DNA from 3 places in the Lysinibacillus sp. A1 genome. Region 2 is predicted to be linked to each of the others. Evidence: riboswitches for the same ligand, from Rfam matches in the RefSeq annotation. Region 2 holds a riboswitch; each other region holds the start of a gene.
The links. Region 2 has a riboswitch for thiamine pyrophosphate ahead of thiW (energy coupling factor transporter S component ThiW). Riboswitches for the same ligand answer to the same signal wherever they lie in the genome.
Positions count from the first base shown of each region.

Region 1: it holds a riboswitch for thiamine pyrophosphate, as region 2 does, so the genes downstream of both, thiC (phosphomethylpyrimidine synthase ThiC) here and thiW (energy coupling factor transporter S component ThiW) in region 2, are expected to answer to the same signal.
Region 3: it holds a riboswitch for thiamine pyrophosphate, as region 2 does, so the genes downstream of both, thiT (energy-coupled thiamine transporter ThiT) here and thiW (energy coupling factor transporter S component ThiW) in region 2, are expected to answer to the same signal.

Region 1 covers NZ_JSZM01000014.1:111,340-122,530, reverse strand. Annotated here, with positions in the region: gene hutU (urocanate hydratase) at 1-924, opposite strand, end outside; gene hutH (histidine ammonia-lyase) at 1,080-2,594, opposite strand; gene PI85_RS13455 (response regulator transcription factor) at 2,872-4,326, shown strand; gene PI85_RS13450 (catalase) at 4,633-6,138, shown strand; gene thiC (phosphomethylpyrimidine synthase ThiC) at 6,344-8,122, opposite strand; TPP riboswitch at 8,267-8,381, opposite strand; gene PI85_RS13440 (AEC family transporter) at 8,448-9,377, opposite strand; gene PI85_RS13435 (methyl-accepting chemotaxis protein) at 9,707-11,191, opposite strand, start outside.
Region 2 covers NZ_JSZM01000012.1:218,942-230,132, forward strand. Annotated here, with positions in the region: gene PI85_RS10565 (BatA and WFA domain-containing protein) at 1-1,464, shown strand, start outside; gene PI85_RS10570 (VWA domain-containing protein) at 1,448-4,045, shown strand; gene thiW (energy coupling factor transporter S component ThiW) at 4,138-4,641, opposite strand; TPP riboswitch at 4,736-4,843, opposite strand; gene PI85_RS10580 (tetracycline resistance MFS efflux pump) at 4,903-6,099, opposite strand; gene PI85_RS10590 (PotD/PotF family extracellular solute-binding protein) at 6,600-7,673, opposite strand; gene PI85_RS10595 (ABC transporter permease) at 7,670-8,467, opposite strand; gene PI85_RS10600 (ABC transporter permease) at 8,464-9,273, opposite strand; gene PI85_RS10605 (ABC transporter ATP-binding protein) at 9,263-10,369, opposite strand; gene PI85_RS10610 (helix-turn-helix domain-containing protein) at 10,387-10,929, opposite strand.
Region 3 covers NZ_JSZM01000023.1:76,835-88,025, reverse strand. Annotated here, with positions in the region: gene PI85_RS17995 (polyphosphate kinase 2 family protein) at 1-670, opposite strand, end outside; gene PI85_RS17990 (hypothetical protein) at 871-1,584, shown strand; gene map (type I methionyl aminopeptidase) at 1,612-2,367, opposite strand; gene thiT (energy-coupled thiamine transporter ThiT) at 2,538-3,098, opposite strand; TPP riboswitch at 3,233-3,340, opposite strand; gene PI85_RS17975 (DUF4870 domain-containing protein) at 3,466-3,789, shown strand; gene PI85_RS25075 (hypothetical protein) at 3,842-3,967, shown strand; gene PI85_RS17970 (SbcC/MukB-like Walker B domain-containing protein) at 4,008-7,088, opposite strand; gene PI85_RS17965 (exonuclease SbcCD subunit D) at 7,085-8,242, opposite strand; gene PI85_RS17960 (SGNH/GDSL hydrolase family protein) at 8,366-9,277, opposite strand; gene PI85_RS17955 (aminopeptidase) at 9,309-10,538, opposite strand; gene PI85_RS17950 (DEAD/DEAH box helicase) at 10,540-11,191, opposite strand, start outside.

The DNA.
Region 1 (11,191 bases), on a different contig from region 2:
CTCTAGCATTGTACGAACATGCTCTGCCATAGTTTCCTTAGCTCTTCGTTCATATGTTTTTACATCTGATTTACGAAGTGCTAATGCTTCCTCAAATGTCATGTTATTCGGTATATAGCCATTTATCGGATCATGTGCAGAGGTTTGGTCTGTGACAAAGTCTGGAATGATCCCTCGATTCAACAGTTCACGATTGACGTCTGCACAATTTCCAACGAGGCCAATCGAGGCTGGTTCTTTTTGGTCACGTAATTTATTTACTAATGCAACTGCTTCATCCACAGTTTCTACAAGATAATCACAATAGCCCTCTTTTATTTTACGTTCAATGCGGGCACGCTCTACTTCTACAACTAGAATGACAGCGCCAGCCATTTTCCCCGCTAAAGGTTGTGCACCACTCATCCCACCCATACCACCTGTAAGGATGAATTTACCGCGTAAATCTGCAGAGCCAAATACTTTTTTCCCTGCTTCTACGAAGGATAAATAAGTACCTTGTAAAATACCTTGTGCGCCGATATAAATCCAACTGCCAGCAGTCATTTGACCATACATCATTAAATCTCGATCTTCTAATTCATAGAAATGGTCCCAATTAGCCCACGCTGGTACAAGATTGGAATTGGCAATTAAAACACGTGGAGAATGTTCATGTGTACGGAATACAGCTACGGGCTTCCCTGATTGGATCAATAATGTCTCATCATTCTCTAGTTTTTTTAATGAAGCAATAATTTGCTCATAACTTTCCCAATTTCGAGCTGCTTTTCCAATACCTCCGTAAACAATCAGCTCATCTGGATTCTCCGCTACTTCAGGATCAAGATTGTTCATCAGCATGCGCATCGCTGCTTCCTGCGTCCATCCTTTACAAGTTAATTGATTCCCATGGGGTGCACGAATACTTGTTTTAAATACCATAAAAAACACACTCCTTTAAAATGATAAATACATTAGTAAAATTAAATAAAACTGAATATTCAGACAATAAAACGAATAATCCCTTATAAAGCAGAGGCGACTTAGAAAACCAAGTCTCGCCTCAGCTCTTCCAACTTATAATCATTTAAGCAACTTTACATATATTCTTTTACTAGAGCATCAGTAGTTAATAAATACTCCGCCAATGCCTCAATTTCATCACCGATCGGCTGATCTGCTAATAGTGGTGGACAAAACTCACGAACTTTCTCTAAATACTTTCGTGTGGTTGGTGATAATTGTTCCTCCGCTTTATCTAAATAAATAGCCTGTGATGCACAAATCATTTCTATCGCTATAACTAGGGCAGCATTTCGGACAATCTGACGTACTTGACGAGCAGAAGTTGTCCCCATACTTACATGGTCTTCCTGATTCCCTGATGTAGGAATTGAATCGACACTGGAAGGATGCGCCAACACTTTATTTTCTGAAACGATAGATGCTGCTGTATATTGAGCAATCATCAGACCGCACTCAATCCCAGGGTTTGTCGCTAAAAATGGCGGTAACCCTTCATTTAATTGAGGATTCACCATTCGCTCTGTACGGCGCTCTGAAATATTAGCCCATTCACTTACCCCAATTTTTAAAAAGTCCATCGCTAATGCAATTGGCTGACCATGAAAATGGCCACCTGATAGTACTTCACCGCTTTCTAAAACAATCGGATTATCGGTCGTAGCGTTCATTTCCGTTTGTACTCGGTTCTCCGCGTAAAAGAAAGACTGCCAGGAAGCACCGTGCACTTGTGGAATACAGCGCAGAGAATATGCATCCTGCATACGAATTTCTCCTTGCTTTGTCACTCGCTTACTTCCCTCAAGCCACCTACGAATACGACCGCCAACAAGCTCTAACTCTGGATGTGGTCTTACTGCTAAAAGTGCTGGGTCAAACGCAGATGTTATACCCTTCAATGCTTCTAGTGTTAAACTAGCAGCCATATCCGCCGCTAGCCCAATTCGTTCAGCCTCATTAACGGTTAAGACACCGATACCCGTCATAGCCTGTGTACCGTTTACAAGTGCCAGCCCCTCTTTAGCTTGTAGTCGAACAGGTGATAATCCCGCTTGCTGTAACGCCTCACTACCACTCATCACTTCTCCATTAAACTCAGCCTTACCTTCTCCCACTAGGACTAAAGCTAAATGTGATAATGGCGCTAAATCTCCACTTGCTCCAACCGACCCTTGTGACGGGACAATTGGGTGTACGCCTTTATTAATAAAATCTAATAAAAGCTGTACCGTTTCCTCACGAATTCCTGAAAATCCACGAGCTAAGGCATTTGCACGTAAAACCATCATGGCACGTACAACATCAGTAGGAAACGGCTGGCCTACACCTGTTGCATCCGATCGTAATAAATTCAGTTGTAATAGCCCAATATCGTCTTCCTCAATTTTTATATTGCTTAGTTTTCCAAAGCCTGTATTCACACCATAAATCGTTTGCCCCTCTGCTAAGCGCTTTTCGATCCGTTCCCTACTTAAACGAATACGCTCTATACTATCTGCAGCAAGTGCAACTGTTGCATGCCCTTTAACGATTTCCTCAATTTGTTGTCTTGTTAATGTATGGCCATCAAGCTCGATGATCGACTTCACATGACATCCCCCTATTCCCTTTAAGGCTTATGTAAAATTCATTTTAACGTAATCAATAACACATCCGCATTCAACTACTTTTAAGCGTTTTCATTATAAACGAGTGTCCTGCTGAATAATGGTCAATTACTCTATTTCCATTGTACTAACTACTTTTTTCAGAATATAGAGAATTTTAAAAGAGAAAACATGATTTTTTTCAGATTCCTATGTTATTTTTAATAATATAATCGTATTTTTATATGAAACTAGAATATTTTAAGCGAGGTTAGATGTTATGAAGCTATTATTAATCGATCGAGACCCCACTGAACTAGCAGGCATTAAGTGGTTTTTACATACCTATTTTCCAGGCGATGTTTTCATTGATATGTGCACGACTATGTCAGATGTACCTCAATGCATCCGTCAATTTGAACCGGATGCCATACTGTTAAATATCGACTTGATCCCTAATAATCGCTTAACTTCTCTTTATCGAGATCTACAAAAACTTGCAGGTGCTATTTTAGCTGTAACAACAGAACCCTTATTTAAAAACGCATTAAAAGCCATTGATTTACAGGTAGCCCATCTGTTTGTAAAGCCCATTGATTTAGAAGTATTAAAGCAAAAACTGACAGGCATTTCCTTGCGCTCACCACAAATTACAGATACTGCGCAAGAGGCTGCAAATGAATCATTTTATAATCATTTATTTTTGGATACGAAATCAAACTCTATTGAAACTGGCATTCACTTTACAATAATTGAACCTGAGCACACTGAGACCTATAACAAGCTTTACAATTGGCTTCAACCGACATCGATTCACTTCCATATGAAAACCTATCCATTATCGAATAGAATCGTCTGCCTTTTTCAAACGCAAGACATAAAGCTGGTAGAGAAGGATGTACGTACTCTTATGAAGGAATGGCGTTTGTTTAGCAATAGTTCTTTAAATATTGGGATATATGATGGACCGACTACAAGCATTAAAAATATGTATACATTAACAAAGCGTGCACTTCATCAAAGTTTTTACGAAGGATTCGGGCATATTTTTTACGCAAGTAAACAATTTGAAATACAGCCCTTCGATCCATTACTAACACCAGAAGAACAACAATTATTAATAAGTAGCCTGGAGGAGGGTAATCTCGAAGCCGTAAAAACATTTTTATATCGACTTTCTAATGAAGGCATCTATTATGAGCAGGATGACCTACGCATCCATCTAACAAGTGTGTTAGCACAAATTCGGCGCTTTATGTTGAAATATAAACTACACGAAAAAGCAGTCATTGAACAAAACTACCGTCAGCTATTTCATTTAATTATTGAGCATCCTATTTTTTATACGATTCTCAATGGTATTATTTCTTTCACTCAGAGATTAATAGAGCTAGCCCGTGATGCACGCATGGAGAAAAGAGCCGATTATGTTGAGCTCGCTTTAGAAATTATTGATCAGCAATTTAAAGATAGTTCCTTGTCTCTTCCCTTTGTCGCCCGTAAGCTTGGCATCAGCCCCAATTATTTAAGTACAATTTTTTCGAAGAAACAAGGCTTGCCATTTAAGCGCTATATACAGCAAGTTAGAATTCAAAACGCTATTAAGATGCTAGTAGAAACAGATTTTGCAATTAGTGAGATTGCTCATTTAAACGGTTTTGATGACCCGAATTATTTTATTAAAATATTTAAACAACAAATCGGTATGACCCCTCATCGATACCGAAAAAACTAAAAAGAACGTTGTAGATAATTTTCAATTAGTCGTTTTCATTTTCAATAAAGGCTTGTGTTATGGGTATTAACTCTTATACTTTTTTCATTTGCAGTATAAATACTGTTTATATATAGTTTATTTAACAACAAATTTAGGACGATAATTAAGTATAAATAAGCTCTTTGCTGCATATATTTATATTTTATATCTTACTATAAAAATTCTTTAACGATAATTATTATAATGTACTAGCAATTCTATTTTATATTTGTTATAGTTATAGACGAAGAGTTTGACTTACATTATTTTCAGGAGGTAACTAATATGACAAACGCAAATGATCGTAGCCGTCGTTTTACAACAGCAGGTGGTGCTCCAGTAGTAAGTAACCATGACTCTATGTCAGCAGGTCCACGCGGCCCTCTATTACTTCAAGATGTATGGCTAGTTGAAAAACTAGCAAACTTCAATCGTGAAGTAATCCCTGAACGTCGTATGCATGCGAAAGGTTCAGGTGCATTTGGTACTTTTACTGTAACGCACGATATAACTCAATATACAAAAGCTAAAATCTTCTCGGAAGTGGGCAAGAAAACTGATATGTTCGCACGATTCTCCACAGTTGCTGGTGAGCGTGGTGCAGCAGATGCTGAGCGTGATATCCGCGGCTTTGCCCTTAAGTTCTATACTGAAGAAGGCAACTGGGATTTAGTAGGAAACAATACACCAGTATTTTTCTTCCGTGATCCACTACACTTTACAGATTTAAACCACGTGGTCAAACGTGATCCACGTACAAATATGAAAAACGCTAATTCTAACTGGGATTTCTGGACGCTATTACCAGAAGCACTTCACCAAGTTACAATTGTAATGTCCGACCGTGGTATCCCAACTGGTTACCGTAATATGCACGGATTTGGTTCGCACACATATAGCTTTATCAATGCTGATAATGAGCGTGTTTGGGTTAAATTCCACTTCCGTACAGAACAAGGCATTAAAAATTTAACAGGTGATGAAGCAACTGAGGTAATCGGTCAAGACCGTGAGTCTTCACAACGTGATTTATATGAAGCCATCGAAAAAGGCGATTTCCCTAAATGGAAAATGTATATTCAGGTTATGACAGAGGAGCAAGCTCGTGAGCTACCATACAACCCATTCGATTTAACAAAAGTATGGTATAAAAAAGATTTCCCATTAATTCCTGTAGGTGAGTTTGAGTTAAATAAAAACCCGGACAACTACTTTGCAGAAGTGGAACAAGCTGCCTTTGCACCATCTAACATCGTCCCTGGTATTAGCTTCTCACCAGATAAAATGTTACAAGGTCGTATCTTTGCCTATGCGGATGCACAACGCTACCGTTTAGGTGTAAACCACTATATGCTTCCTGTTAACGCACCAAAGTGTCCATTCCGTACTTTCCACCGAGATGGCTCTATGCGTTTTGACGGCAACCTTGGATCAACACTAGGCTATGAACCAAATAGCTATGGTGAATGGGAACATAATTTAGACCATAAAGAGCCTGAGTTACGCATTGATGGTCATGCAGGAATTCATGATTTCCGTGAAGACGATAGTAATTACTTCGAGCAACCAGGTAAACTTTTCCGCCTAATGACTGCGGAAGAACAACAACGTCTATTTGAAAATACGGCTAATGATATGGCTTCTGTTGAGGAATTCATCAAACGCCGTCACATTCTTCACTGCTATTTAGCTGATCCAGCATATGGTGAAGGTGTCGCAAAAGCAATGGGTCTTTCATTAGAAGGTATGGATCTTACAAATCCATACGTAAAACAACCAACAAACGTTTAATATTCCACTTATTATTGATATCCAAATCCAACTTTTCTCCATGTGAATGTATAATTCACATGGAGCTTTTTTGTATTCGTCTAGGTTTAAGCGTTCATTTCTATTTGCAAAGGCATATATTCCTTTTTTTCATCTCCCTATTAAGTTATGAAACCAACATAAAAAAGGCTCGTGTCTAGAAATAAACACAAGCCTTGCATTATTATTATTGGTAGATTTGACTACCTGCCTTTTTAAACTCCGCTGACTTTTCCCTCATACCTTCATGGATGGCTTCTGTTGTATTTAAATCCTTTTCCTTAGCATAATTACGAATATCCTGAGAAATTCTCATGCTACAAAATTTAGGCCCGCACATTGAACAAAAATGAGCCGTTTTGGCTCCTTCAGCTGGCAATGTTTCATCATGATATTCTACTGCACGCTCTGGATCAAGAGAAAGGTTAAATTGATCGCGCCAGCGGAACTCAAAACGCGCTTTGGACAGTGCATCATCCCGTTGCTGTGCACCTGGGTGGCCCTTTGCTAAATCTGCAGCATGTGCAGCAATTTTATAAGTAATAACCCCTACTCGAACATCCTCCCGATTAGGTAAACCTAAATGTTCCTTCGGTGTCACGTAGCAGAGCATAGCTGTACCAAACCAACCAATCATTGCTGCTCCAATAGCAGATGTAATATGGTCATAACCTGGCGCAATATCTGTTGTCAATGGACCTAATGTATAGAAGGGAGCTTCCTTACAAACCTCTAATTGCTTGTCCATATTTTCTTTAATCAAATGCATGGGAACATGACCTGGACCCTCCACCATTACTTGAACATCATGCTTCCATGCGATTTCCGTTAATTCACCTAATGTTTCCAGCTCCGCGAATTGTGCTTCATCGTTAGCATCCGCGATTGACCCTGGGCGTAAGCCATCTCCTAATGAGAAGGCTACATCATAAGCTTTCATAATTTCGCATATTTCCTCAAAATGAGTATAGAGGAAGTTCTCTTGATGATGGTATAAGCACCACTGCGCCATAATGGATCCACCCCGAGACACAATTCCCGTTACACGGCTTGCCGTAAGAGGAACATAACGTAAAAGGACACCTGCATGAATAGTGAAATAATCTACCCCTTGCTCCGCTTGTTCAATAAGCGTATCACGGTACACCTCCCACGTTAAATCCTCAGCGACACCATTCACTTTTTCTAATGCCTGATAAATTGGTACTGTCCCAACGGGTACTGCAGCATTTCGAATAATCCATTCTCTCGTTGTATGAATATGCTTGCCAGTTGATAGATCCATAATATTATCAGCACCCCAGCGTGTAGCCCATGTCATTTTTTCGACCTCCTCTGCAATCGAGGATGATACAGCTGAATTTCCAATGTTCGCATTAATTTTCACATGGAAGTTACGACCGATAATCATTGGCTCTGCCTCTGGATGATTAATATTGGAAGGCATAATAGCTCGGCCTGCTGCAATCTCTGAACGTACGAAATCTGGGTCCATATTTTCGCGTATCGCTACAAATTCCATCTCAGGTGTAATAATTCCTTTTCGAGCATAATGAAGCTGTGTGACATTTCCATCCTTTTTTGCACGTAAAGGCTTTCTCACCAATTCCGGAAAGACGTTTTCATGGATACGCGGATCATCAGCGCGACGGAAACCATTATCCTCCGGTTTAATCGTACGCCCTCCGTATTCCTCAACATCCCCTCGCTCTTGTATCCAAGTACTTCGTAAAGCAGGTAAGCCCTTTGTAATATCCACACGAAAGGCCGGATCTGTATATGGGCCACTCGTATCATACACCCGAATGGGGGCATTTTCTTCATCTCCAAAGCTACCAGTCGTCGGACTTAATGCAATTTCACGCATTGGTACTAAAATATCTGGACGAGATCCTTCCACATAAACCTTTTTACTTCCTTCAAAGTTAGACATAATCGTAATGTTCTTTTCACTAATTGCTGACATGAGCTACTTCTCTCCCTTAAATGTATTTTAAGCAAGGACCGAATCTAGCTCACCCAACAATCAATACAATAAATAAAGGCCGAATCCAAAATAATAATTGGATCCGGCCATGAATGTAAAGGGTCTATTGATTGCACGTAATAGGCAATAGCTTCTTAACTTTCCCACGCTGGTATGAGCCAGATCAGGTCCAAAGGGTCAAGAAACCTCTATGCGTTTCCCTCTCAGCCTGACTCATCAGACTCCCCTAGTTAATACTATTCAGTTTGATGCTAGTGTAGCAGATATTGCTAAGAGATGGAAGATATCATTAAAATATTTTCTATTAGGTAAACAATACATCCGCAATATAAATCACAATCGTGACCGTTATACAACTCACAATGGTTGAGAATAAAACAGTTTGAGCAGCTGTTGCGGACTCTACATCATATTCTAATGCTAGACTTGAACTGTTGCGGGATGTGGGAAAAGCACTCGCTATAAATAATGATTGTGCCACAACCCCATCTAAACCTAGCGCATAGATAATGACTAAAGCCACGGCTGGTCCGATAAATAATCGTGTGAAGCAGCTGACGAATACTGTTTTATTAAACATCGTTTTGATCTCCAGCTGAGACAATTGGGCTCCTAGCGTGATTAATGCAACGGCAATAAAACCATCTGCTACATGGTCTATTGGTATTTTAATAAACTGCGGAATGCCAATATCAAAATAATTCATGGCCACTCCGATTATTAGAGCGTGAATAATAGGCATTTTTATAAAATCCTTAAAAATCGTCATGCCCGATTTAGTAGAGGAAATTAAATTATATAAACCATACGTATATGTTGTCATGTTTTGAAAGATAACGAGTATAACCTGGATGGCTACACCGATAGGTTGAGTGGCAAAAATCATTTGAGCTACCGGAATCCCATAGTTCCCAGAGTTAATGAGTACTACACTATTTTTAAAAACAGCCGCCTCAGTTTTGGCGAGGCCAAGCCCTTTCGCTAAAAAGTGACTAAGCAGCATTTGACTCCCGATAAAAAGTACAACAAACAATCCGACTTCTCCTAGAACAGACAGCTTTATATTCGTCTCATATAAATTAATAAATACAGCGGCTGGCATAAAACAATATGTAATAAGCTGTGATAATGCTTTTAAATTAAAGCGAAATTTCTTTTGTAGAATAGCACCTAGTACAAGTAATACTAAAATAGGTGCGACAATTTGAAAGAAAATCATTCCAAGATACACCATATTGATGTCCCTCCTCCCTTTTAATAGTAGTGTCGATCATGCACTAGGTCAATGCCACTTACTTTCATAATTAAAACCGTTGACTTCCACTACGGACGGGGCGCGCCTTGTTCATATGGTTGAAAAGATTCAAAAAATCAAATCAATGAAAGAGAACAATGTACACAATGTAAGAATCACCTAAACTCATTCATTTAGGACTGTGTATGATTGGGCAGCAAAGAACTATTTTTAATGAAGGATAAATAAAAAGGGAATCGAGCATGATCTTCTCGATTCCTTTTATCAAAAAGTCTGAGCTACCTTTAGATTCTAGGTGGCCTTTTTCTTTACGCAAGCTTAAATCTATTAACAACCTCTTGCAGTTCATTAGAGATATCATTCATATTTTGCATAGACTCTGCCACTTTTTGCAATTCAGCTTGTTGGTCCATTGCAGAGGCACTTACTTGCTCAGCAGAGGCCGCTGTTTCCTCTGAGATTGCCGAAATACTTTGAATGGACATAATCGCTTGATTTTTATGCTCTAACATAGTAGACAACTGTGTCATTAGTTCACTAATAGAAGTTGCAATTGCACGTGACAAATCACTATTATCTTTAAAGGCCAATTGCGTGCTTTGTACGGACTCATTTTGAGATTGCATTAAGTCTGCATTTGATGCAATGACTGCAACTGTTTGCTGAGAATTTTCTAAAATACTTTCTACCGTGCTTTTAATAATTTCTGTTTCAGTTTTTGATTGCTCTGCCAATTTTCTTACTTCTTCCGCCACGACGGCAAAACCTTTTCCATGCTCACCAGCTCGTGCAGCCTCAATACTTGCATTTAAAGCTAATAGATTAGTTTGCTCCGTAATGCTTTGAATGGAGGCAATAATTTGATTAATATTGGCAATATTAGAAGCTAGCGATTCCATTTGCTGCTGAATACGGCCGTTCATCTCATTCGTCTCTATATTATGTTCATGTAAACTTTGAACCTCTTGCATGCCTTTTTCTGTTGTCACATTTGTCTTGTGAGATAAATCGTCCATTTCATTCGAAAGTGCAGTAATGGCGTCTATTTGTTCCGATAAATCCATCATACGATAGTTCGTTTCTTCAGTATCTTCTGATTGCTTCGATGCACCCTGTGCAATTTCATTAATGGCTACTGATACCTCTTGACTAGAGGACACGATTTCAGTAAACGCCTCATGGACCTGATTAGAAGATTGGTTCAATAGAGTCGTGGAGTTTAACACGGCTTTAATAGCACTATTAGTTTTTTCCAACATATTATTATAGGCCAGTGCGACTGCCCCAATTTCATCTTGTTTAATATATTTCTCCTCTACTTTTTGTGTTAAATCTCCTGCTGCTGCTGTTTCAATTGAAGCACGTAAAAACTTGAGCGGCTTTAACTGTTTGTAAATAAATAGTACACTTGCAGCAGTCATCAGGGCTACCATTATAATGGATGCAATAATCGTATATACAAATACATGGTTATATGTTTCTAAAATTTTTGATTCAGCTAATACGATTTGAACGGTCCAAGTTTCGTCAATGTCCTCTAAAATCATTGGAGCAAACACATTATAAGCTTTATCCTTTAGTTCATTAGACTCTATGTACATACTTGTTAGCTCGCCGTTTTCCATTGTCTTACTTATGCTTGTCCAAGCAGAGTCATCTTGCATATTTTGACCGTCCAGCTCTTTACCGAAACTGTTAGCTGTTAGTACACCGTTATTTGTAATAATTGCTGCATAGCCGCCTTCCGGAGCAACAGACATTGTCAGCTCATTTAAATAATCTATCGACACATC
Region 2 (11,191 bases):
GATACTTCTGCGACAATGTTAGCTGGTAAGGGGCAATCTACCTTTGACACACATAAACAGGAAATGCTGACGCTTATAGATGAATTAAATGGGAGACCGGTCACGCTAATTACGACTGGTTCAGCTCCAAAAGCGATTTTACAGCAAGAGACAAATATTAAAGATATCGAAAAAGGTATTAAAGACTTACAAGTAACCTATGAAACGGCAGAAATGGATAAGGCGCTTGATGTGGCTCAAGCATTTGTTGGAGACACACCGACTTCAATCTATGTATTTACAGATACACTCGATAAAAAACAACTACCTATGAACAAGGACTCTGTTAAATGGCTGGTAAGAGGTGCTGCGAAGGACTTAACAAATATTGCTATTACTCGATTTGCTGCAACAACAGATGGACAGGCTACAATGGCGCTTGTGCAGCTTCATAATGATACAGACATTGAGCAAAAGGTCACACTAGCATTACTTAATGAAGAGGGTAAAGAGCTGGTAGCTGAGAATATCGCTGTGCCTCCAAAGGAAGAGATAACAAAAACCTTCAAGGAGTTACCTTTAGAAAAATCAATGACAGCAATCATTGATGTACGAGATGATTATGCAGTAGATAATCAACAAACAGTTTTACTACAAACAGCTACTTCAAAAATTGTGGTTGATCAGGGCATGCATCAATTGATTCAAAAAGGGTTTCAATCGGTAAGTACGGGTGTGAAAATCGTTCCGCCTTTACAAGTAGTAGACAATCAGGATGCCACGGTGATCACTAATCAAGCTGAATTGCTGGAAAAGATGGACAAACCTCTTGTGTTATTTGGCCGTGATGATGCCAAAAAAGTAGAGGTAAGTGGCATAGTAAGTACTAAAAGTGATGCTTTATTTGCTTTTAGCGAGCTCAAGGATGTTTATGTTAGCGCCTTGTATCCAGGATTTGCAAATTATCAAACTATCGCTACTGTTGGAGAACAGCCGTTTATACAGCGCTCTCCTAAAGGGGATATCGTCGTCTTAGCAGATATTGCAGATACGGATTGGCCACTACATCCATCATTCCCGTTATTCTTATGGAGTACTGAACAGCAGTTATCAGAATCCATTGATTCACTCGGTATTTTCACACCAAATGAACAAAGAGTAGTAGCTTTAGCGCAGGAAGACTGGAGTGTATATTCACAAGAAGATGAATTTCTTTCATTAGTTACGGATGGTATGCTAACTGCGCCAACAAAACCAGGCATCTATTTTGTGCGTTCTAATAATGAAGAAAAACATTTTATTGTACAATTGCAGGCGCAAGAACGTGTTATTGAACAAGGAACAAGCTATGCATTAGGGGATATTTCTGATAACGGAAAGGCTGAGATTTCGAAGGCTTCTTTTGTCCCTTGGCTAATTCTAATTATTTTAGTTTTACTTGTTTCAGAGTGGGAGGTGCAACGACGTCGTGGATTTACGAATTGATATGCCATTAATATTGTTGCTATTACTTCCATTGCTCATCTATTTTGGTTGGACCTATTGGCGAGAACGACAGCGACTAAAAAAGAGTCATGCTATCGTACTTATGATTCGCATGCTTGCGGTAGGCTGTTTAGTTTTCGCATTGGCAGGGCCGTATCTTTTATTACCTATAAAAGAAGAACAAATCGTGTATCTAATTGACCGCTCAGCTTCCATGAATGGGACTGAGGATGAGATGGTACAGTTTATACAGGATAGTTTACAATCGAAAAAAGACGAACAGCTTGCAGGGCTGTATTCATTCTCATCAACATTACAAACAGAAGCCATTTTGACTAAAACATTAAAGGAAGTACCAAAGTTTACGGAAATAAAGGCTACTGATCAAACGAATATAGAACAAAGCCTGCAACTTGCCACAGGTATTATAGATCCGAAAAAAGCAACACGCTTAGTGCTCTTAACAGACGGCAATGAGACAAAGGGCAATGCTTTAGATTTCGCCACGAAGTTTAAAGGCTCCAATATTAGTGTGGATGTTGTGCCCTTTAGTCAGCCTGTTGTGAATGATGTTTCATTAAAAAGCTTTGTGTCCCCACAAGTTGCCTATGTGGGTGAGCAACAACAACTGGTAACAGAAGTGCATGCAACTTCAGCTGGAAAGGGCGAGCTACTATTATATGAAAATGATGAACTGATTCATCGTGAGGCAGTTGAGCTAGCCGAAGGAACGAATATGTTTACCTATAAACATGCAGCGACTGGTGAAGGGCTGGTGAAATATGAAGCCGTTGTTCAAGTAGGACAAGACGCAATATTTGAAAACAATAAATTAACAAGTGTCACAATGGTACAAAGCGAACCACATTTACTCATTGTGAATGGCTATGAAACAGCTTCACCAATAGCGGAGGCACTCGGTCAGCAATCAATAGCCTATGATGTAAAATCACCTGAAGGCTTACCAAATGAACTCTCCAGTTATTTGCAATATAATGCCATTATTTTCGATAATGTGCCAGGACATTTAGTCGGTGAGGCGAAAATGAGTGTGATAGAGCAAGCAGTCAAAAACTTTGGTGTTGGTTTTGCAATGGTTGGTGGAGAAAATAGCTTTGGTTTAGGTGGTTATTTTAAAACGCCAATTGAAACATTATTACCTGTTGAAATGGAAATTAAGGGGAAAGAACAATTACCTTCATTAGGACTTGTCATTGTATTAGATCGCTCTGGTAGTATGTCAGGGTCCAAGCTAGAGCTTGCGAAGGAAGCGGCAGCACGTTCAGTTGAGATGCTACGTGATGAAGATACATTAGGATTTATAGCATTTGATGATCGGCCTTGGGAAATTATAGAGACTGGTCCTCTGAACAATAAAGAAGAGGCAGTGGATACCATTTTATCTGTTACACCAGGAGGCGGGACAGAAATCTATGGTTCACTTGCAAAAGCATATGAAAACCTAGCAGATATAAAACTGCAACGTAAGCATATTATTCTTTTAACAGATGGACAATCACAGCCAGGAAATTATGAAGATTTAATTGAACAAGGAAAAGATAGTGGAATAACTTTATCGACAGTGGCTATTGGTCAAGATGCGGATGCTAACTTATTGGAAGCTCTGAGTGAGATGGGAAGCGGACGTTTCTACAATGTTATCGATGAGCAAACTATTCCTTCCATTTTATCTCGTGAAACAGCTATGATTTCCCGTACGTACATTGAGGATAACCCATTCTATCCAATACTTTATAATGCAGGGGGATGGAATACACTATTTGCCAATGGGGTTCCACAAATGAATGCTTATATCGGAACAACCGCAAAGCAGGGTGCTACCGTCGTGGCTGAAAGCGAAAAAGAAGATCCGGTGTTAGCACAATGGCAATACGGTCTTGGCAAAACATTCGCATTCACTTCTGATTCAACAGGAAAGTGGTCAGGCGACTGGGCAAGATGGCAAAACTGGGGCACATTTTGGCAAACGCTTATTTCACAAATGCTCCCAAGTTATAATGATGTTGCCTATGATGTAAGAATAGAATCAGATGGGTCCTTTATGATTACAGATCCTACAAATGAAGCAGCCTTTTTAGATATTGTTGCGGTTAATGAAGCTGGTGAAGAGTTAGACACACAGCTTGAAACTATATCAGCCTCTCAGGTTCGTGCTGTAGTACAAGCTGACCCGGGATTAATCTTCTTCCGTATCGCTGATGAAAAGGAAACGATTTATCAGGCTGGATTAAGTGTTCCCTATAGTGCTGAGTATGAACTTCTTCCTGCTAATGATAAATTAATAGAAGAATTAACCGAACAAACTGGTGGTGCTGTTTTAAAAGAACCACAAGAAGTGTTCCGTGACTTTACAAAGCGAGGGGCGGATCGTCAAAACATTGCGACATGGCTTCTCCTTGCAGGTATGCTCCTATTCTTTATTGATATTACAATAAGACGCTTTGGCTGGAATTTCCTAACGAAGCCGAAGAAAAAGGGGCAACTTGTAGAAAATCCCCCCGTACAGGCAGAAGATACGAATGTAGCACAATTATTAAAGGGTATGAAAAAACGCCAATAATTTAGTTAGGTGAAAGCAGTGTGAATTATTTCGCACTGCTTTTTGTATATATGCATGGAGAGAAATCCTCTAAGTTATATCAACGACGTTCTTTAATAAAGAGAGCGGGAATTAAAATATTTTACTAGCTCCGTTTTCCGCAAACTGCTAGCTACTACAATACCTAAGATTGCTCCAATTGAACTTGATATTAAAAAGGCAGGCATGAAAAATAAGGCCGCTACGGATGTGCCCATAAGTATCTTTGCATAGGGTACTGCTACAAGTGATGCGAGAAGACCAGTGCCGATCACTTCACCCATACCGGCTAACCACATTTTACAGCTATATTTATAGGCAAGCCCTGCGCATAATGCACCAATAATACTACCAGGAATGGCTAACAGTGAACCTGTTCCTGTAAGGATACGAATGATAGCCGTCACAAAGGCCACTACAACTGTAGGTAAGGGTCCAAGTATAATGGCTCCTATTACGTTAATAGCGTGCTGTATAGGGTAGGCACGAGCAATCCCAGTTGGAATGGAGATGAACGTAGAGCCTGCAACGGCAATCGCTACTAATAAAGCCATAATTGTTAATTTTCGAATAGACATGATAGGTGCGCTCCTTTTCGTTTTAGCCACTAGGAAAATGAAAAAAGCCGCTTCCTTCAAACGACAGGAAGCGGCCTTGCTTATACACTGAAAATAGCAAGAAGCGCCACTTCCCTCCGCTAGCATGAACTAGATCAGGTTCGAAGGGTCCGTATATAACCATATACGTCTCAGCCTTTAAAAGACTCCCCTAGTGGTAAAAATTTTTCTATTTTTTAGAAGTGTAACATACTTGAATCAATAGTCAATAAGCTTTGATGATTAGTGTGAATCTGGATGCATAAGCTGTGGTGCCTTTTTCAATGTCCAAATCAGGGCAAGGAAGAAGCAGGCTAATAAGATAATGGCACCAAATATATAAGGACTATTCATATTCCAGTCAAATAAGAAACCAGCTAAAGCGGGTCCAATCATATTTCCAAGACTCATATAGGCATTGTTCAAGCCGGCTGCAAATCCTTGCTCTGTTTCAGCAAGTTTTGAGATGAGTGTATTAACAGCTGGACGAATTAACGTTGTTGCCGTTGAGAAGATGGTTGCTATAACTAATATTAGTGCAAAACCTGAAACAAATAATATTAAGAAAATAGCAACGGAGGCAATAAATAAATTGACCAAAACTACTTTCATTTCACCAAAGCGTTTAAAGAGTGGCGTTATGATAAACATCTGTACAATTACCCCAAATGCTCCACCAACAACTAGAATGGTAGCAATATCGCCAGGTGAGTAATTAAATTTTTCTGTCACAAATAGGGATAAGGTTGTTTGGAAGTTAGCAATCCCAAATGAGAATACCATCATAATAATTAACATAACAAAATAAGGCATATGTACAGAGCGAGCCATCTGTTTCACCAGATTATCTTGCTTTTGTCTATTTTGCGCAGTATTTGGCTTTGTAGATGGTAATAAAAAGTACGATAAAATAGACGCTAAAATGGCGGCAGCTCCCGCCATGAAAAATGGAAAATGTAAGCTAACCTTTGCGAGGAAACCACCAATTCCAGGGCCAATCATAAAGCCGAACGACATTGCAGCTCCTAACATACTCATTCCTTTTCCGCGTTCTTCATAAGTTGTCACGTCTGCTACAAAAGCCATAATAGGAGGTGCAACAAATGCAGAGCCAAGGCCACCTAAAAAGCGTGCCAAAAAGAGCATCCAAACATCTGTAGAGAGGCCAAAACCGATTTGTGCAAGTCCTGTTAGTATAAGACCGAAAATAATTAAATTTTTCCGCCCATACAGGTCAGAAAGATTCCCAGCAATTGGAGAAAATACGAATTGAGCCAAGGCGAACGTAGCAATAAGCATGCCTAGAACTTGTCCTGCTGCTCCAAATATTCTTAAATATTCCGGCATTACAGGAATAATAATTCCAATACTCCCCATTGCGATAAACATATTAAACATTAATATATACAAAGCCGCCTTATTGGACTTCTGCTGGGTCATCGAAAAACCCCCTTTATGTAATCAAATATAGTACAGTCTATCATAAAGAATTATAGCTGGCTAATAGTTGAGATTGCTGTAACTGATCCGATCGTTAGAATGGTTTTTCAGAAAAGTTTTTTTCTCAGAAAACTTCACAATGGAATATCATCTAATTGATTAATAAACATGAATAGTTAGGGGGAAGTGAGAGCGTATAGACTTTTGCCTAGAAGCAATTTTTGTTGAAATGAAATAGCGTGATAAAAGTGAATAATATTGTTTAGATGAAGCTATGATGAGCAGATGTAATGGCACGTAGAATACATGGTCTTTTCATGGATAAAGAAGTGCAAATGATTGTTAGCAATTTAAACATAGACAAAGGGATTATAGGAGAGGGGGCTGTGAAGATGATCTACCACAGGCTACTAGTAGAATTGCTTTTTGAATATAGTCAAACAACTGAATGCTTACAGAAAAAGAGCGATTTGGTTTCTAGACCAAATCGCTCTTATAAATTATCGAATACTCATTTTAAATTCTAAAAACAGTTCATTATATTTACCTAAGTAATCTGGGCCTAAGTTTTTGTAGACCTCTAATGTATCACGTTGCTCTTCAGAAGGGTAATAGCGTTCATCAGCAACTACTTCTGGGTCCATTAAGTCCATCGCAGCGATATTAGGCGTCGAATAGCCAACATAATCGGCATTTTGAGCACCAGATTCAGCACTTAGCATAAAATTGATAAAGGCATGTGCACCATCAATATTTTTTGAGGTTTTTGGAATAACCATATTATCGAACCATAAATTGGAACCCTCTTCAGGAACAGCAAAGTCCAACTCTTCATTTTCAGACATCATGTCCGCTGCCTGACCAGACCAAGTGAGGGCCACTGTTGCTTCATTATTGATCATTAATGGCGTAATTTCATCCCCAATGATCGCTTTTACGTTTGGCGCAAGTGTAATCAGCTTGTCAGTTGCTTCACGCAGTTCATCGTTATCCAATGAATTCAAGGAGTGTCCAAGACTATTTAAACCCATCCCAATCACTTCGCGGGCACCGTCTACTAAAAATACTTTTCTTTTTAGTGAAGGGTCCCATAAGTCATCCCAGGAGGAGAAATCTAAGTTCCCAACTAGCTTTGGGTTATAAACAATTCCTACTGTTCCCCAGAAATAAGGAACTGAATATTGATTGTTATCATCGAATGGTAAATCTAAAAAGTATGGATCAATATTTTTTAAATTCGGGATTTTCGCTTTGTCTAAAGGAATCAATAAATTATCTTCCTTCATTTTTTCAATCATATACTCAGAAGGGACAGCAATATCGTACGCTGTACCACCTTGCTGTATTTTAGTCATCATAGCTTCATTGGAGTCAAATGTTTCGTAAATGACATGAATACCTGTTTCTTTTTCAAACTCTTTCAATAGATCAGGATCAATATACTCTCCCCAGTTAAAGATGGTTAAAGTGTCTTTTCCACTCTTACCTCCACCAGCACTTAAGGCATCAGCAGCATAAAATAAAAGGGCAGAAACAACAAGTATAGCGATGGTCGCTTGAATTAATGACTTCATTGTTGTCCCTCCGTTCTTTTACTTGTGCGACTTGTAATGAAGTAATAGCCAACCACAACGATAACTGTTACAAAGAATACTAAACCAGAAATAGCGTTAACTGTTAGAGAAATTCCCGCGCGAGCCATCGAGTAGATTTCTACCGATAATGTACTGAAGCCATTGCCGGTTACGAAAAATGTCACAGCAAAATCATCTAAGGAATACGTAAGAGCTAGGAAGAAACCTGCAAAAATACCTGGCTGAATATATGGTAAAATGACACGCATCATAACATCCTTTTTGGTTGCTCCTAAATCTAATGCTGCATCAATTAGTGATTTATTCATTTCTAACAATTTAGGTAAAACCATTAACACTACAATTGGTACACTAAACGCTACGTGTGCTAATAATACTGAAGCAAAGCCTAATTTAATGCCCACCATTGTAAATAAGATTAAAAAGCTTGCACCAATGATGACATCTGGACTGACAATTAAAACATTGTTTAAGGACAATAATGTATTACGCATTTTTGAATCCTTGACTGTTACAATACCGATTGCTCCTAACGTTCCAATAATAGTAGAAATTAGAGCTGAAAGTAATGCTACGATAACGGTATTAATTAAAATAACAAGTAGCCTTGAATCTTCAAAAACAGCCTTATAATGCTCTAAAGTAAAGGACTCAAAGTTATTCATGGAGCCACCACTATTGAACGAGTAAAAGATTAAATAGAGAATGGGTGCATACAGAACGATAAAAACAATCGTTAAATAGACTTTGGCTGATGCAGAAAGTTTGTTCATCGCACGCGACCTCCTTTATCTTTTTGTCCCGTAATAAGCATAATGATTACCATAAATAAAATTAAGAACACGGCAATGGTTGAACCCATTCCCCAATTTTGTGTCACAAGGAATTGCTGCTCAATCGCTGTACCAAGGGTGATAACACGATTTCCTGCAATTAAGCGAGTAATCATGAAAAGTGATAGAGCAGGGATAAAGACAACCTGAATACCTGATTTAACACCATCCATTGTCAATGGTAAAACAACGCGACGGAATGTTGTAAAAGCAGATGCACCTAAATCACGAGACGCATAAATAAGTGTTGGATTTAAACGATCTAAAGAGTTAAAGATCGGTAAAATCATAAACGGAATAAAAATATACACGGATACAAAAACAAAGCTAATATCTGTAAAGAGCATTTGCTTTGGGTCAAAGCCAAACACTTCGATAAATGCATTGATCGGCCCGTATAAACCAAAGATACCAATAAAGGCATATGTTTTTAACAATAAATTAATCCATGAAGGAATAATAATAAGCAATAACCAAAGCTGCTTGTGTTTCGTTTTTGTTAAAAAGTAAGCAGTTGGATATGAAATTAATAATGTAAAGAATGTAATTAAAAATGCATACCAGAACGAGCTTAATGTCATTTTTAAGTAAACAGAAGTGAAGAACGCTTTATAATTATCGAGCGTGAAATTGCCATGTAAATCGAGTAGGGAATAATAAACAACGAGTGCAATCGGCGCGATAACAAAAAGGGCAATCCATAAAACATATGGAAATAACGCTGATTTTGATGTCTTAGCTTGCATCTTCGTCGTCTCCGTACGATTCCAATCGTTTATCGAACTCTTCCTCTGTTTCATTTAAGCGCATTACATGAATCGCCTCTGGATCAAAGTCTAAGCCAATTTCTGTCCCTACTTCAGCTTTTTTCAACGAATGGACTAGCCATTCATTGCCATCTTTATCATACGTAGATAGCTCATAATGTACGCCACGGAATAACTGTGTATCTACTTTAACAACAAGTTTCCCCTTCTCAATAGTCGTCATTTCTAAATCCTCAGGGCGTATAACGATATCAATTTTCTCATTTGGTTTCATACCTTGGTCAACACATTCGAAAATCTTACCCGCAAATTCAACCTTGAAATCTTCAATCATGACACCAGGCACTATATTGGATTCACCGATGAAGTCTGCTACGAAGCGATTAATAGGTTCATCATAAATATCTACTGGTGTACCAGATTGTTGAATTTGTCCTTCACTTAAAACAAAAATTTCATCACTCATAGCGAGTGCTTCTTCCTGATCATGAGTAACGAAAACAAAGGTTTTGCCAAGACGTTGCTGTAATTCACGTAATTCGTATTGCATTTCTGTACGTAATTTCAAGTCTAATGCTGATAGTGGTTCATCCAGTAAAATTACTTCAGGGTCGTTAACGATAGCACGTGCAATCGCTACACGCTGACGCTGACCACCAGACATTTCGGAGATTTCACGATTGCCATAGCCTGCTAAATTGACAAATTTTAAAGCCTCCGCAACGCGTTCTTTAATTTCCTTTTCAGGTAACTTCTTAATACGTAGTCCGAATGCGACATTTTCAAATACATTTAAATGAGGGAACAGCGCATAATCTTGAAAAACAGTATTCACCTGACGTTCATTGGCAGGAACAGAATTTATTTTTTTATCATGGAAAAACACATCTCCTGTTGTAGGTTCTGTGAAACCAGCAATAATTCGTAAAATGGTTGTTTTCCCACAACCAGATGGGCCAAGGAGAGTATAAAATTTGCCCTTTTCAAGCTCCAAGTTAATATTCTTTAAGACAACTGTTCCGTCACTATAAGACTTGGATACATTTTCAAAACGGATAATGGAATTCATTGTCATTGATGCGCCTCCTTAAGCTATAAATATGAATCCGTTGCAACGAGTAAAATTTTCGTTTCAGCAGCATGTGCATTAAAAATTTGATGATGGTCTGTCGCGTCAAAATAAAGAGCATTGCCTTCACTAGCGATATATTGTTCATTCCCTAAAACGAGACGAATACGCCCTTTCACTACATAAATAAATGTTTCCGAGAGTGAAGGCTCAAATTGCTTGAATTCGCCATTGGCTTCAAATGTTAAGAAAATAGGCTCCATTTCTTTTTCGTTGGATGTAGGGATGAGCCATTGAATTTCGTATTTTTTTTCTTCATCCGTAAAGATGGACTGATCTTCCTCTGTATAAACAACCTTTTGTTCAGGTGATTCATCATCAAAAAATTCCTTTGGTGTTGACCCTAACACTTCTAATATAGAAAAAAGTGTTTCAATAGAAGGTGAATTCAAATCACGTTCTAATTGGGAAATATAGCCCTTACTTAAATCTGTACGTTCTCCAAGTTCCTCTTGGGTAAGACCTTTTTTTAAACGAAGCGCTTTAATTTTTGCTCCTATTTGCATCTTTTCCCTCCTAGAAGAAGTTTAGCAATGATAAACTTTTGAAATATGAAGTTTACTTTAACGAAACTTTTAGTTTACTAAAACCATTACAATTATACATAATAAATAAAAATTTGCAATCGTTTTTTATGAAAAAAATCGCTGTAAAATGTTAAAAAAAGAGTCATAAAAGTAGTGGAGAAAAAATTTGTATAAAGGAGAATATAGTTGTCAAAAATAGCTAATAAATAGGATGTAGCAGAAATTCCAATTTTGGATTTGA
Region 3 (11,191 bases), on a different contig from region 2:
GCACACGCGCATATTTTTTATCGTTTCCAGCTACTAAAACCCACGGTGCATTTTTCTTATCGGTCTTTTCAAACATTTCATTGGCAGCCTCCACATATTGCGGTGACTTTTCTCGATTACGCCAATCTTCATCTGTCAGCTTCCAAGATTTGTATGGATTTTGTTCTCGTTCCTTAAAACGTTTTAATTGCTCTTCATCTGAAACATGAAGCCAGAACTTAATAATTATGTAGTCTCCCGCAGTTAGAATCTTTTCAAAATTATTAATTTCCTCATAAGCACGAGACCATTCATCCTTCGTCGCGAATCCTTCAATTCGTTCTACTAATACACGACCATACCATGAACGATCGAAGACAGCGATTTGCCCGTGCTGAGGTAGCTTTCTCCAGAACCGCTGTAAATAGTTATAGCGTAATTCATGTGGCTGTGGAGCTGAAATTGGATGGACGACATAGCCACGTGGATCGACACGTTCAATTAAACGTTTTATCGCTCCTCCTTTACCAGCTGCATCCATACCTTCAAACACTAAAATTAAACCTATTTTATTTTTCAATAAAAATTGTTGGGCATTTAACATTTCATATTGGAGTACTTGTAATTTCTTTTTATACATCTTTTTATCTAGTTCAATAGATAGGTCTAAATTTTTTATGTTTTGCGTCATAAAGCTTCACTCCTTTAATCTGGATATATTCTTATTGTACTAAAGAAATAAATGGATGCCTATTGAGATGGTAAATTGTAGATAGTATTAGCAAAACAACACGATACATTGATGGACATTTCCGTTATAATAAATTGAGTGACGGTACTATACTTATTTGTCTTTTCCCTATACAATCTAACACGAAGGGAGAGGAAAGCATGCCTCGGTTTTTATTGATGACAATTTCTTATATTGTCTCACTCATCCTAACCTTTTCATCCTTTTTCATGAAACTTAACGGTCAATCATTTTTAGAAATTTCTAATCGTTTTTCGGTGGTATTTGCACCTGTTGATGGAAGTCATATAATTTGGATTGTCATTTATTTATTGATCGGTTATTGGTTAGTGATGAACATCAAAAAGACATCTATGAAACAGTCTGCGCTCTTTAGTTGCATAAATATTTTACAAGCATTAACGATATACGTATGGCATCATGAATTATTTATTGTTTCTCTCGGCATTACCTTACTCTTAGTCTTGTATTTATTTATGTTGTACAATACGTATCCACTTCATGACAAATCACTGTCGGGTCGTATTCCTTTCGCCATTTATTTTGCATGGATGACATTTATTTTTATCACAAATATTAGCTTTACGTTAACAGCTTATGGTTGGAACGGTTTTGGTCTAAGTACTCCTCTTTGGGCAGTTATTTTACTGACCTTAGGTGGAGCCATTGCGCTACTTATCCGCTTTCATCACTTTGATATCATGTATCCAAGTGTTTTTATATGGGCTTATATAGGAATCGCTTTACATAATGGTTTTGATGAGCTACTCGTAACAACTGCTGCGTTATTTCTATGTGGTGTACTCTTAGTTGGTATTTTATTCATTAAAAAAAATCCTGCCTACCAAAAATAATTTGGTGTGCAGGATTTTTTTGTAATCCTATTCTTCGTCTAATGAAGTAAGGATAATTGGTTTATCTTTTGTAACAATTACTGAATGTTCAATTTGAGCAACAAGAGACTTATCAGGTGTAATGAATGTCCAACCATCACCAGCTTCTACAATATGCTCTGCTTTTGCTGAGATAAATGGCTCGACTGCAAGAACCATACCTTCTTTCATAATCGTAGAGTCCCATGCATCATAATAATTTAAAATGTGATTGGGCTCATCATGTAAAGAACGACCTAAACCATGGCCTGTTAAATTCATAATCACTGTTAAGCCATTAGCATTCGCTTCGCGCTCTACAGCTTTACCGATTTGATTTAATTTAGAGCCAGCCTTTACCTTTGTCATAGCACGATCAAAAGCATCTTTGGCAACACGACATAGTTTTTCTTTGTCTTCATAGCCATCACCAACTACAAATGAAATACCCGTGTCCGCAAAGTAGCCATCTAAAGAGCCTGAAACATCGATATTGACGATATCTCCCTCCTGAATAACACGTTTTCCTGGGATACCATGTGCTACTTCCTCGTTGACACTAATACAAGTATATCCTGGGAAGTCATATTCTCCTTTTGGTCCTGAAATGGCACCTGCCTCAGCAAACATTCGACCAGCAATTTCATCTAGTTCAAGTGTTGTGACACCTGGTTTTGTAGCAGCCTTCATCGCTTCACGAATCTCTGCACAAATGCGTCCAATTTTTTTAAAAGCTTCAATTTCTTCTTGCGTTTTTACAATCATGTATAACGTCCCTTTCATCTAATATCTACTCTTTAATATAACATAACTTTTTACGCGTATAACGCTAAACGCTTTAAATATTGTATGCCTGCCTTCTTGGCAAAGTGCTAAAAGCGTTATTCTCTTACGACTACATAAAAAACCCCTTCACCAATATGAAGGGGGTGGCATTACGCTTTACGTTGCATTAGCTGTGGAGCCGCTGTGAATAATAACGCTCCCACAATGGCTGTTAATACTGTTGCGGGCAGCATATAGGTACCATTATAAATTATCGAGTAGATCCACGCATTTTGATCGCCGGCATACTCTGCAAAAAATACCGCGCCAGCAGTAGTGTGCGCTGCATATCGCAAGAAGCCTGCAAATACCGTACCTACAATAATATAAAACGCCATTTTTGTTTTGTTTATTTGACTTGCTGCTTCCAGTAAAGGTCTGCGTACAATGGCTGCTAACCCTACAACTGTGAAAGCAACACCGTAATCTAATAAACCTTGAAGCCAGTGTACTATATAAGCTCCAAACATGGTTTGCATCACACCTACAAGCAAGCCTGTTATTAGGCCAGCTACTAGACCCCAGCGAAATGCAATTAACATAATTGGTACCATGACAAGACTAACAGAGCCACCTTGTGCCCATACTTTAAAGGAGACCTGATCAAGCACAAGGCCAATCGCTGCAAATATTGCAATCTCCACTAGCATTAATAGTCTTTTTTTGTCCATACATATTCTCTCCTTTGTTCCGATGTAGGATACAAGAGCAGGAATAGAAATGCGCTGATTTGATTCTCTCTGACACCTTTTTATTCTTAAGAATGAAAAAACGATGTCAGGACAGAGCCTCACATCGTAAAAGTGTCGGTTTCTATCCACATCCCTACGCAAGTGTTAGCTTACAGGTTCAAAGAGTCAAGGCATTACGTGCCCAGTCTCAGCTGACATCATCAGCTCCCCTTGTGGTCGTTACATCTGAATTTAATTTGAACACTTTCATTGTACGCAAAGCAAGGAATGATTACAACCTCTTCCATACTTAATTTTGAAACTTTACTGTTTTCCATGCGTAAATATTAAAAAAGGAGGTACAACTATGGAGAACCAAAAAATTTTATCTGCCTTTAGTTATCTCAGTATTTTCTTTGCTCCTTTCATCGTACCATTAATTGTTTACTTCGTTACGAAAGATGCTGACATTAAAAGACATTCTATTCGCGCATTAGTGTCCCATCTAATTCCTTTTGTATTTGGGATCTTATTTTTCATTGTTTTTGTCTTTTCTACATTTAGTTTAGACCCTACTTCAAGTAATAGTACAGTCATGATCATTTGGTTCATTTCGTTCGCCATTTACGGAATTGTCTCGCTCGGAATTGTTATATGGAATATTATTCAAGCCGTTCGAGTTATCCGCTAATGTTTCATTTTTAAAATAAACAGGTAGAAGTAATTAAAAAGGAGCTGTGTTTTTGATGAAAGTATCAAAAGTAGTGAAAACCGCTGTTAAATTAGCGCCTATTGTTATACCAATCGTAAAAAAAGTAATGGCAGCAAAAAAAGGGACAACTTCTACAGTCAGTTCTCGAAAAAAATAAAAGGAGGGCGTATTTCCTTAAACCGGAAATACACCTTCCTTTATTTTATTTCAAAATGTGTTTGACTATGTCCATTCAATGTTTTTTCGACATGTAAAACGGCTGGCATCGCTGATTTTAATTCAGGTACATGAGAGATGACACCAATCATTCGTCCAGAATCTTGTAAATCAATTAATGTGTCTATTGCTTTATTTAATGATTCCTCGTCGAGCGAGCCAAAGCCCTCATCGATAAACATTGTTTCAATATGAATATTGCCTTGGAAGCTTTGAATAACATCTGCCATTCCTAGAGCAAGGCTTAATGATGCATTGAACTTTTCACCACCGGATAACGTTTTAACATCTCGTAATTGATCTGTGTAAGCATCATATACATCAAGCCCAAGTCCACTTTGCTTTGCATGCTTTTCAAGCCTGTCTGAACGTCTAAGCTCAAATTGACCATTAGACAAATGATAAAGACGAATATTAGCTGCCTCTGTAATTTGATCTAAATAATTAATTTGAATATATCGTTCAAAGGACAGTTTTTTCGAATTTTGCCCATTTAATAAGCCATACAGCTCCTTCACTCGACCTGCCTCACTCTCAAGTAAACGAAGCTCTCTCTCTGTTTCTTCTACTTTGTTGATGAAGCTTTGACATGATTTCGCAAATCCATCTATTTGTTGAAGTTGTTTAAAGGCATCCTCATAGGCGATTCGGAGATTTTCCACAGTTGCCTCCATCTGGGCTAAATCTTGCTCCTCTTTCCCTTGAAGATGTTTTTCTCCTTCTGAAATTTGAATTTGTAACGTATGAACATGTAACGTGTAATCATTGCATGCCTTCCGAAGTTCCTCTAATTGAGTGGCACTTCTTTTCGCAGTTGCATAGTCTCCGTAGTTCACAAAGCCTGCTTCCTGCATGCTTATTGAAAACTGCTCACGCTTGTCATTCATTTTGAGCTTTAATTCTTCAAAATTCTTTTTGGCGATTTCCACCGCTAGTTTTGCATTACTGGCAGCTTCCTTCGCGGCATGTAAATCTTGCTGGCTTTCCTGCCATAATTTTTGTAAATCCATTTTCTGTTTACTAACATCGGTAAGTGTTTGTTTTAATTGCTGTAAGGTTGGAATAGTTGTTGGCATTTGCTTATGCTGTTCTTCTACAATTGCCTGCAGTCTTGTCCAGCCTTTCATCTGTTCAGTTAAATATTCCTCAAGTTTGACTTGTTTATGTTGCAAATGCTCTATTGCTAAACGCTGTTCCTTCTGGTTAATCCTTGTTTGAGCTAACTGTTGATTGATAATCTTTAAGCTAGTAATCTCTTGTTCCATTTTTTCTAAGGAAGCTATTATTTGTGCTTGATCCTGTTGCTTCATCGCGTATGCTTCTAATTGTGTCAGTGCCTCTTGCTGAAGCTGTTGTGCGGATGTTAAAAATGCCTCTTTTTCCAAATATAAACGCTCATCTGAAGAAGCTTTTCTCCTTAACGTTTCCACCTGAGCAAGCTCAACAATTTCCAATTGCTCACTATGTGTTTGTTGATGAGTCGTACTCCCACAAACCGGACAAGGTTGCCCTTCTTTAAGCTCCTGAGCTAAAATGCTTGCTTGGCTTGTCAGCCAGCGTTGCTCTAATTGTAGAAGCTCCTGTCTACTGGCCTGATAATGAGCTTTAGTAGCGATAACATCCCGTTTCGCTATCTCTACCGTTTTTGTATATTTCTCCACCTGCATAAGCAAAGCTACTTGCTCCCGCAGTTTTGGTAGTTGCTCTAAATAACCTTCATATGGTTCCAATTGTTTTTCAAAGTACTCAATTGATTGTGAAAGCTCCTCTAATTGCACGCTTTCTTTATCGATTAGCGCCAGGTTATCCGCTGCCCCTTGTTTAGCCGTTTCAACATATTGCTCAGCAATTTGCAGTTGCTGTACATTGCTGTCATAAGCCTCGAACTTAGGAAGCAATGCTTGGAGCTGCATTTCCTGCTGCAAAAGCTTTTGACGTTCTGACTCTTTTGCCTCTTCCGCTTCATATTTTCCTTGGGCTCTTTGTAAAAGCTCCTTGGTTTGTAATTGACTACTGTTCGCTTGTTGATAGGCTTGTTCTTTTAAATTTTGTTCCGCTCGTAAATCCAAACATTGTTGCTCAAGTAGTAGTAAACGCTCCGCTTGTTCTGCTAAAGCTATCTCCCGTTCCTTTGCACGGTAGTTGTCTTGCTCATTTAATAGCAGTTCTAGTCGTTCTTGACGTTTGGACTGCTCCTCAAATTGTTCATTAAGCGTTTTAGCTAAACGGTAAAACTCCTGTTCTTTTTGATGATGATTATAGGCTTCCTCATACTGTCGCTGTTCATCTTCAAAACATTTTCTATAATAAGTAAGCTCCTCTTCCAGTGCTTGCTTTAGCTGAAACATATTTTCCGTATTATTAGCAATTTGTGTGAACAAAGGAGAGGAACGATGTGGAAGTGCACCAACAATTTGACCAAGTAAATGTTCTTTTAATTGCTTGGCATGTTCAAGATCACTTTCTGCCTCTTTTCGTTTCGCATCAAGCAGTTTTGTCATAACACCAAAGCGATCTGTTTTGAAGATTTTTCGTAATATGACCTCTTTGTTTGTAGAATCCGACGTTAATAATTTGCGGAATTCACCTTGAGGTAGCATCACAATTTGGCTAAATTGATCCTTTGTCAGACCAATAATATCCTGAATCTTTTTATCGACTTCCAGTGTTTGCTGCTTTTCAACAATGTTATAATCGAGCTTTCCCTCTTTTACTTCCGCTAACTCCACCTTTTTACCAGTAGCTGTTTTATTTTTTTCCTTTATATGCCCAGGCTGACGTAAAATCTGATAGATTCTTCCATGCATTTCAAAAATAAGTTCTACTGCTGTATATACATCATCATCAGCAAAGCCACTTCGCAGTAAAGCCGTATCCTGACGATCCTCACCACTGCCTGACCCATAAAGTGCATAACAAATCGCATCAAAAATCGTCGTTTTCCCTGCACCGGTTTTGCCAGAGATGGCGAACAAACGATGTTCCCCTAATTGTTCAAAATCAATTATTTCCGTATTTTTATAAGGACCGAACGCCGTAATCGTTAACTTTAATGGCTTCATTTTACTGTTTCTCGCTCCTTATCTAATAATTCCTGTAGCATTTCCGTAAACAGACGCTCGGTATCTTCATCTGGTTGAATTCCAATTATATCTGTAAAGAAAGAGCGGAATAGATCGATATCTTCTAGCTTTTCTGCTTCTACTACTTGAAGCTCACTTGGTTTCTCTTGTCGTAAAATCTTACGTTCAACATGCATGGCATGTGGAAAAACGGTACGAATACGTTCCATTGGCGAAGACACGGACGTAGCATCCGTCAATCGAACAAATACATAATCATCACTTGGTGGAAGCATTAATAAATCCTCCAACTGCCCTTCCACTACACGTAAATCTCGTCTTGGCATGAACTTCCTTTTAGTTACAGTACAATCCCCATGCTCATCTAGATCGACGATTAAAAAGCCTTTTTCATGTAGATGCTCAGACAATGAGTATTTTAATGGTGAACCAGCATAGCGAATTGTTTCATTTAAGACAAAATGTGCCTTATGTAAATGTCCGAGTGCTGTATAATGAAATGGTTTAAATAAAGCAGCATTCACACAATCTGAACCCCCAATAGAAAGCGGACGCTCTGAGTCACTAGTATTGGCTTCTTCCTCACCGTATTTGGTCACAAAGGCATGTCCAACAAATATATTGCGTTTATTTGTATCCATACCTGCTGTTATATGTTCAATAATTTTCTGCATCGCATCATGGTGAGAACGAATGGTCTCCTCTTCAAAAATACTGCGAATAGTGGCAGGCTCTGCAAATGGTACAAGATGAAAATGCACCTCTCCATATGGATCATTGATAATAATGGGTGCATGATCTTTCGTAAACTGCCCCTTAATATATAAACCACTATCACGCATCAAACGACTACCAAAGTTTAATCTGCCTGCACTGTCATGATTCCCTGCAACGGCTAAAACAGGAATCCTCTTCTCTAAAACTATTTTTGCTAATATATCATTTAGTAAATTCACTGCCTCAATAGGGGGCATGGAACGATCGTATAGATCACCTGCTATAATAATTACATCTGGTTTTTCTTCATCGATAGCTTGTATAAATTGTTGTAAGATATATTGTTGATCCTCTGTCATATAGACGCCTTGAACGAGCTTTCCTAAATGCCAATCTGCTGTATGAAATATTTTCATTCCTGTACCTCCTGTCCTTTTATTATTTTATCATGGCTTGTAACGGATTGTTTTTTCCTTTGTTTGGGGAATTTAGTACACACAAAAAAAAGCATCCTCTAAGATGCCTTTACTCATCATTATTTATCTCTTTTCCAACTTCCCCATAAAAGCTGTATAGCCGTGAAATCCCTGAATAGAACGTATGTTTTCAACAGACTGGGAGGTTGTTACCTTTTGTTGTTTAGGCTGTGTGGAAGTTCGCTCTTTTAAAATTTCTTCAAATGACAGAGGATTGGGTTGCGGTAATTGTGATGAAGCAATATTTAAGGCATCACTACCACTATATGCCTTTAAAAATGCATTGGCCATTTGGCGATAGCCTTCCATATTTGGATGGACATCTGCATAGTTTGGTAAGTAGTTAGTGGCATTTAATCCAAAGCTGTCATACACATTTACATAAACAGCTCCGGCTAGCTCTGCCTGTTGCTGTAAAATCGTATTTAATTTCACAAGCTGTGCATTTGTTCCTTCTTTTTGAGTGAGATGAACAGCTGGATAGGCAAAATAATAGCCTATAACATATACCTGAGCCTTTGGCGCAAGTACTCCCAATTCATTTAAGATAGCTTCCATATTTTTTCTCACTATATTTAAGGCGTAATCTGCTTGGAGTTGAGAAAAAGTTAATGTTCCAGCCGTTGGATTTAGCCGGACAAGGCTTAATAAATCATTGGCACCTGCCGAAACAGTCACTAAAGTGGCATTGGCTAATAAATCTCTTGCTTCCTCAGTTTTAATCCTTTCTAAAACATTAGCTGTTGTAAAGCCAGGAAAAGCTAGTTCCTTTGTATAAAATTTTAATTGATCCATTGCCTGTAATCTCATAGCAATTAAATCACTATATCCAGCATCAATTTGTTGAAAAGGGGTTTGACCAGCAGCTAGGGAATCCCCAATCGCTACATAGCTTTCGGTTTGAGCAAAAGCAGATGAACCCCAGCATGTCATTACTAAAATAATCATCCCGATTAAACTACCTAAGTGCTTCATCTGCTCTCCCCCATTCTCGATTGGAACTAAGTTAGAAAGCCCAACTACCTTTGCGGAATATCGGCTCTACTGTTCCATCTGGTAAAATACCATCAATGTCCATTTCACCATTACCAATCATAAAGTCTTCATGTGTGACAGAAATATTTGCCCCTAATGCTTCTAGTTGACCGTTTTCTAAGTCTCTACCGCCCTCTAAGCAAGTCGGGTATGCTTCTCCAATTGCTAAATGGTTTGAAGCATTTTCATCGAACAATGTATTGAAGTATAAAATCTCTGATGCTGAAATGGGTGATTCATGCGGAACAAGTGCTACTTCACCTAAATAACTAGAACCTTCATCTACTTGAATAAGCTCTTGTAATAAATCTTGACCTACTTCAGCTTCCGCCTTCATAATCTTTCCTTCTTTAAATGTTAATTTAAAGCCATCAATGATATTGCCTTGATATACTAAAGGCTTTGAATTACTAACATAACCGTCTACACCTTGCTTCATTGGAAGTGTATATACTTCTTCTGTTGGCATATTGGCAATAAAAACATTGCCTTCAGGCGTTTTACTGCCGCCAGTTAGCCATTTATGCTGTGGAGCTAAAGCAATTGTTAAATCTGTTCCTGGTGCAGTATAGTGTAGCTTCGCATACTTTTTATTATTTAATAGTTCTGCACGAGATTCTAAATTCGTTACATGCTGATGCCAATTGTCAACTGCATTTCCTTCTCCGATATGAACTGTTTTAAAGATAGCGTCCCATAAAGCAGGCACTTGCTCATCGGCTGTCAATTGAGGGAATACCTTTGCCGCCCACTTTGACGAAGGAACTGCAATAATTGACCACGCAATTAAATCCTTCATAACCGCATTTCGATAGTTTTTCAATGCCGCTCCTGATACCTTTTGATGAGTAGCTAATCGATCCGCCGAAATTCCTGTTAATTTATCAGGATCTGCAGCATCAATCCATAGTAATGCCCCTTTACGTTCAATGACTTCATCACGCATTCGTACGACCCATTCAGGGAAACGGTTAAATTCTTCATCAGAGGCATGTTCAAAATAGGCACGATCCATTTCATCATCTGAAAAATTAACATGGACACGTCCAGCGCCAGCCTTATACGCCTCTTTAACGACCAAACGAGCAAAATCTAAAGCATCAACTGATGTGTTGACTAACAAATATTGACCTGGTTGAATGTTTACTCCAACTTTTACTGCAAGCTCTGCGTATGCCTGTAATTTTTCTTCAAATGTCATATTATTTCCCTCGCTTTTGTCCAATTGTTTTAGAATTACCTTCCATTAGCTTACCATCATGCCATATTTTCTGCACTGGCTTACCAGGAACTTCTCTTGTCCATTTTTTATAGGTTTTTTCGTCTTGATAAGATAGTAATGTTAATACTTCACCATCTGCACCTGCACGACCTGTACGACCCGAACGGTGTAAATACTGCTCAATTGTTCGTGGAACATCAACATGAATAACATGTGTTAAACCGGCAATATCTAAACCACGTGCAGCAATATCTGTCGCGATTAAAATACGTGCGTCCCCTTTGCGGAAAGCATCTAAAGCCTTTTTACGTTCTTCCTTTTTCATGTCAGAATGAAGTGTAACGATTGGAGCAGAGCGATACTGTAGCTTCGTTTCTTTCATTAATAATTGATCAATATTATTGACGAAAGCTAGTGCTCTCAGACCTTCTGTATGCGATAAACGGCGAAGGAACTCTGTTTTATCACGTTCTTCCACCTTCACAAACGAGTGGATTACTTTGCCAACCTTTAGCATATCCTCGGGCTTAATTTTAAAACGAACTGGCTCAAACATCATGCGACTTGCCACTAATTCAATTTCCTCTGTAATAGTAGCTGACACAACTACAACTTGTCGTCCGAAGGCAGAA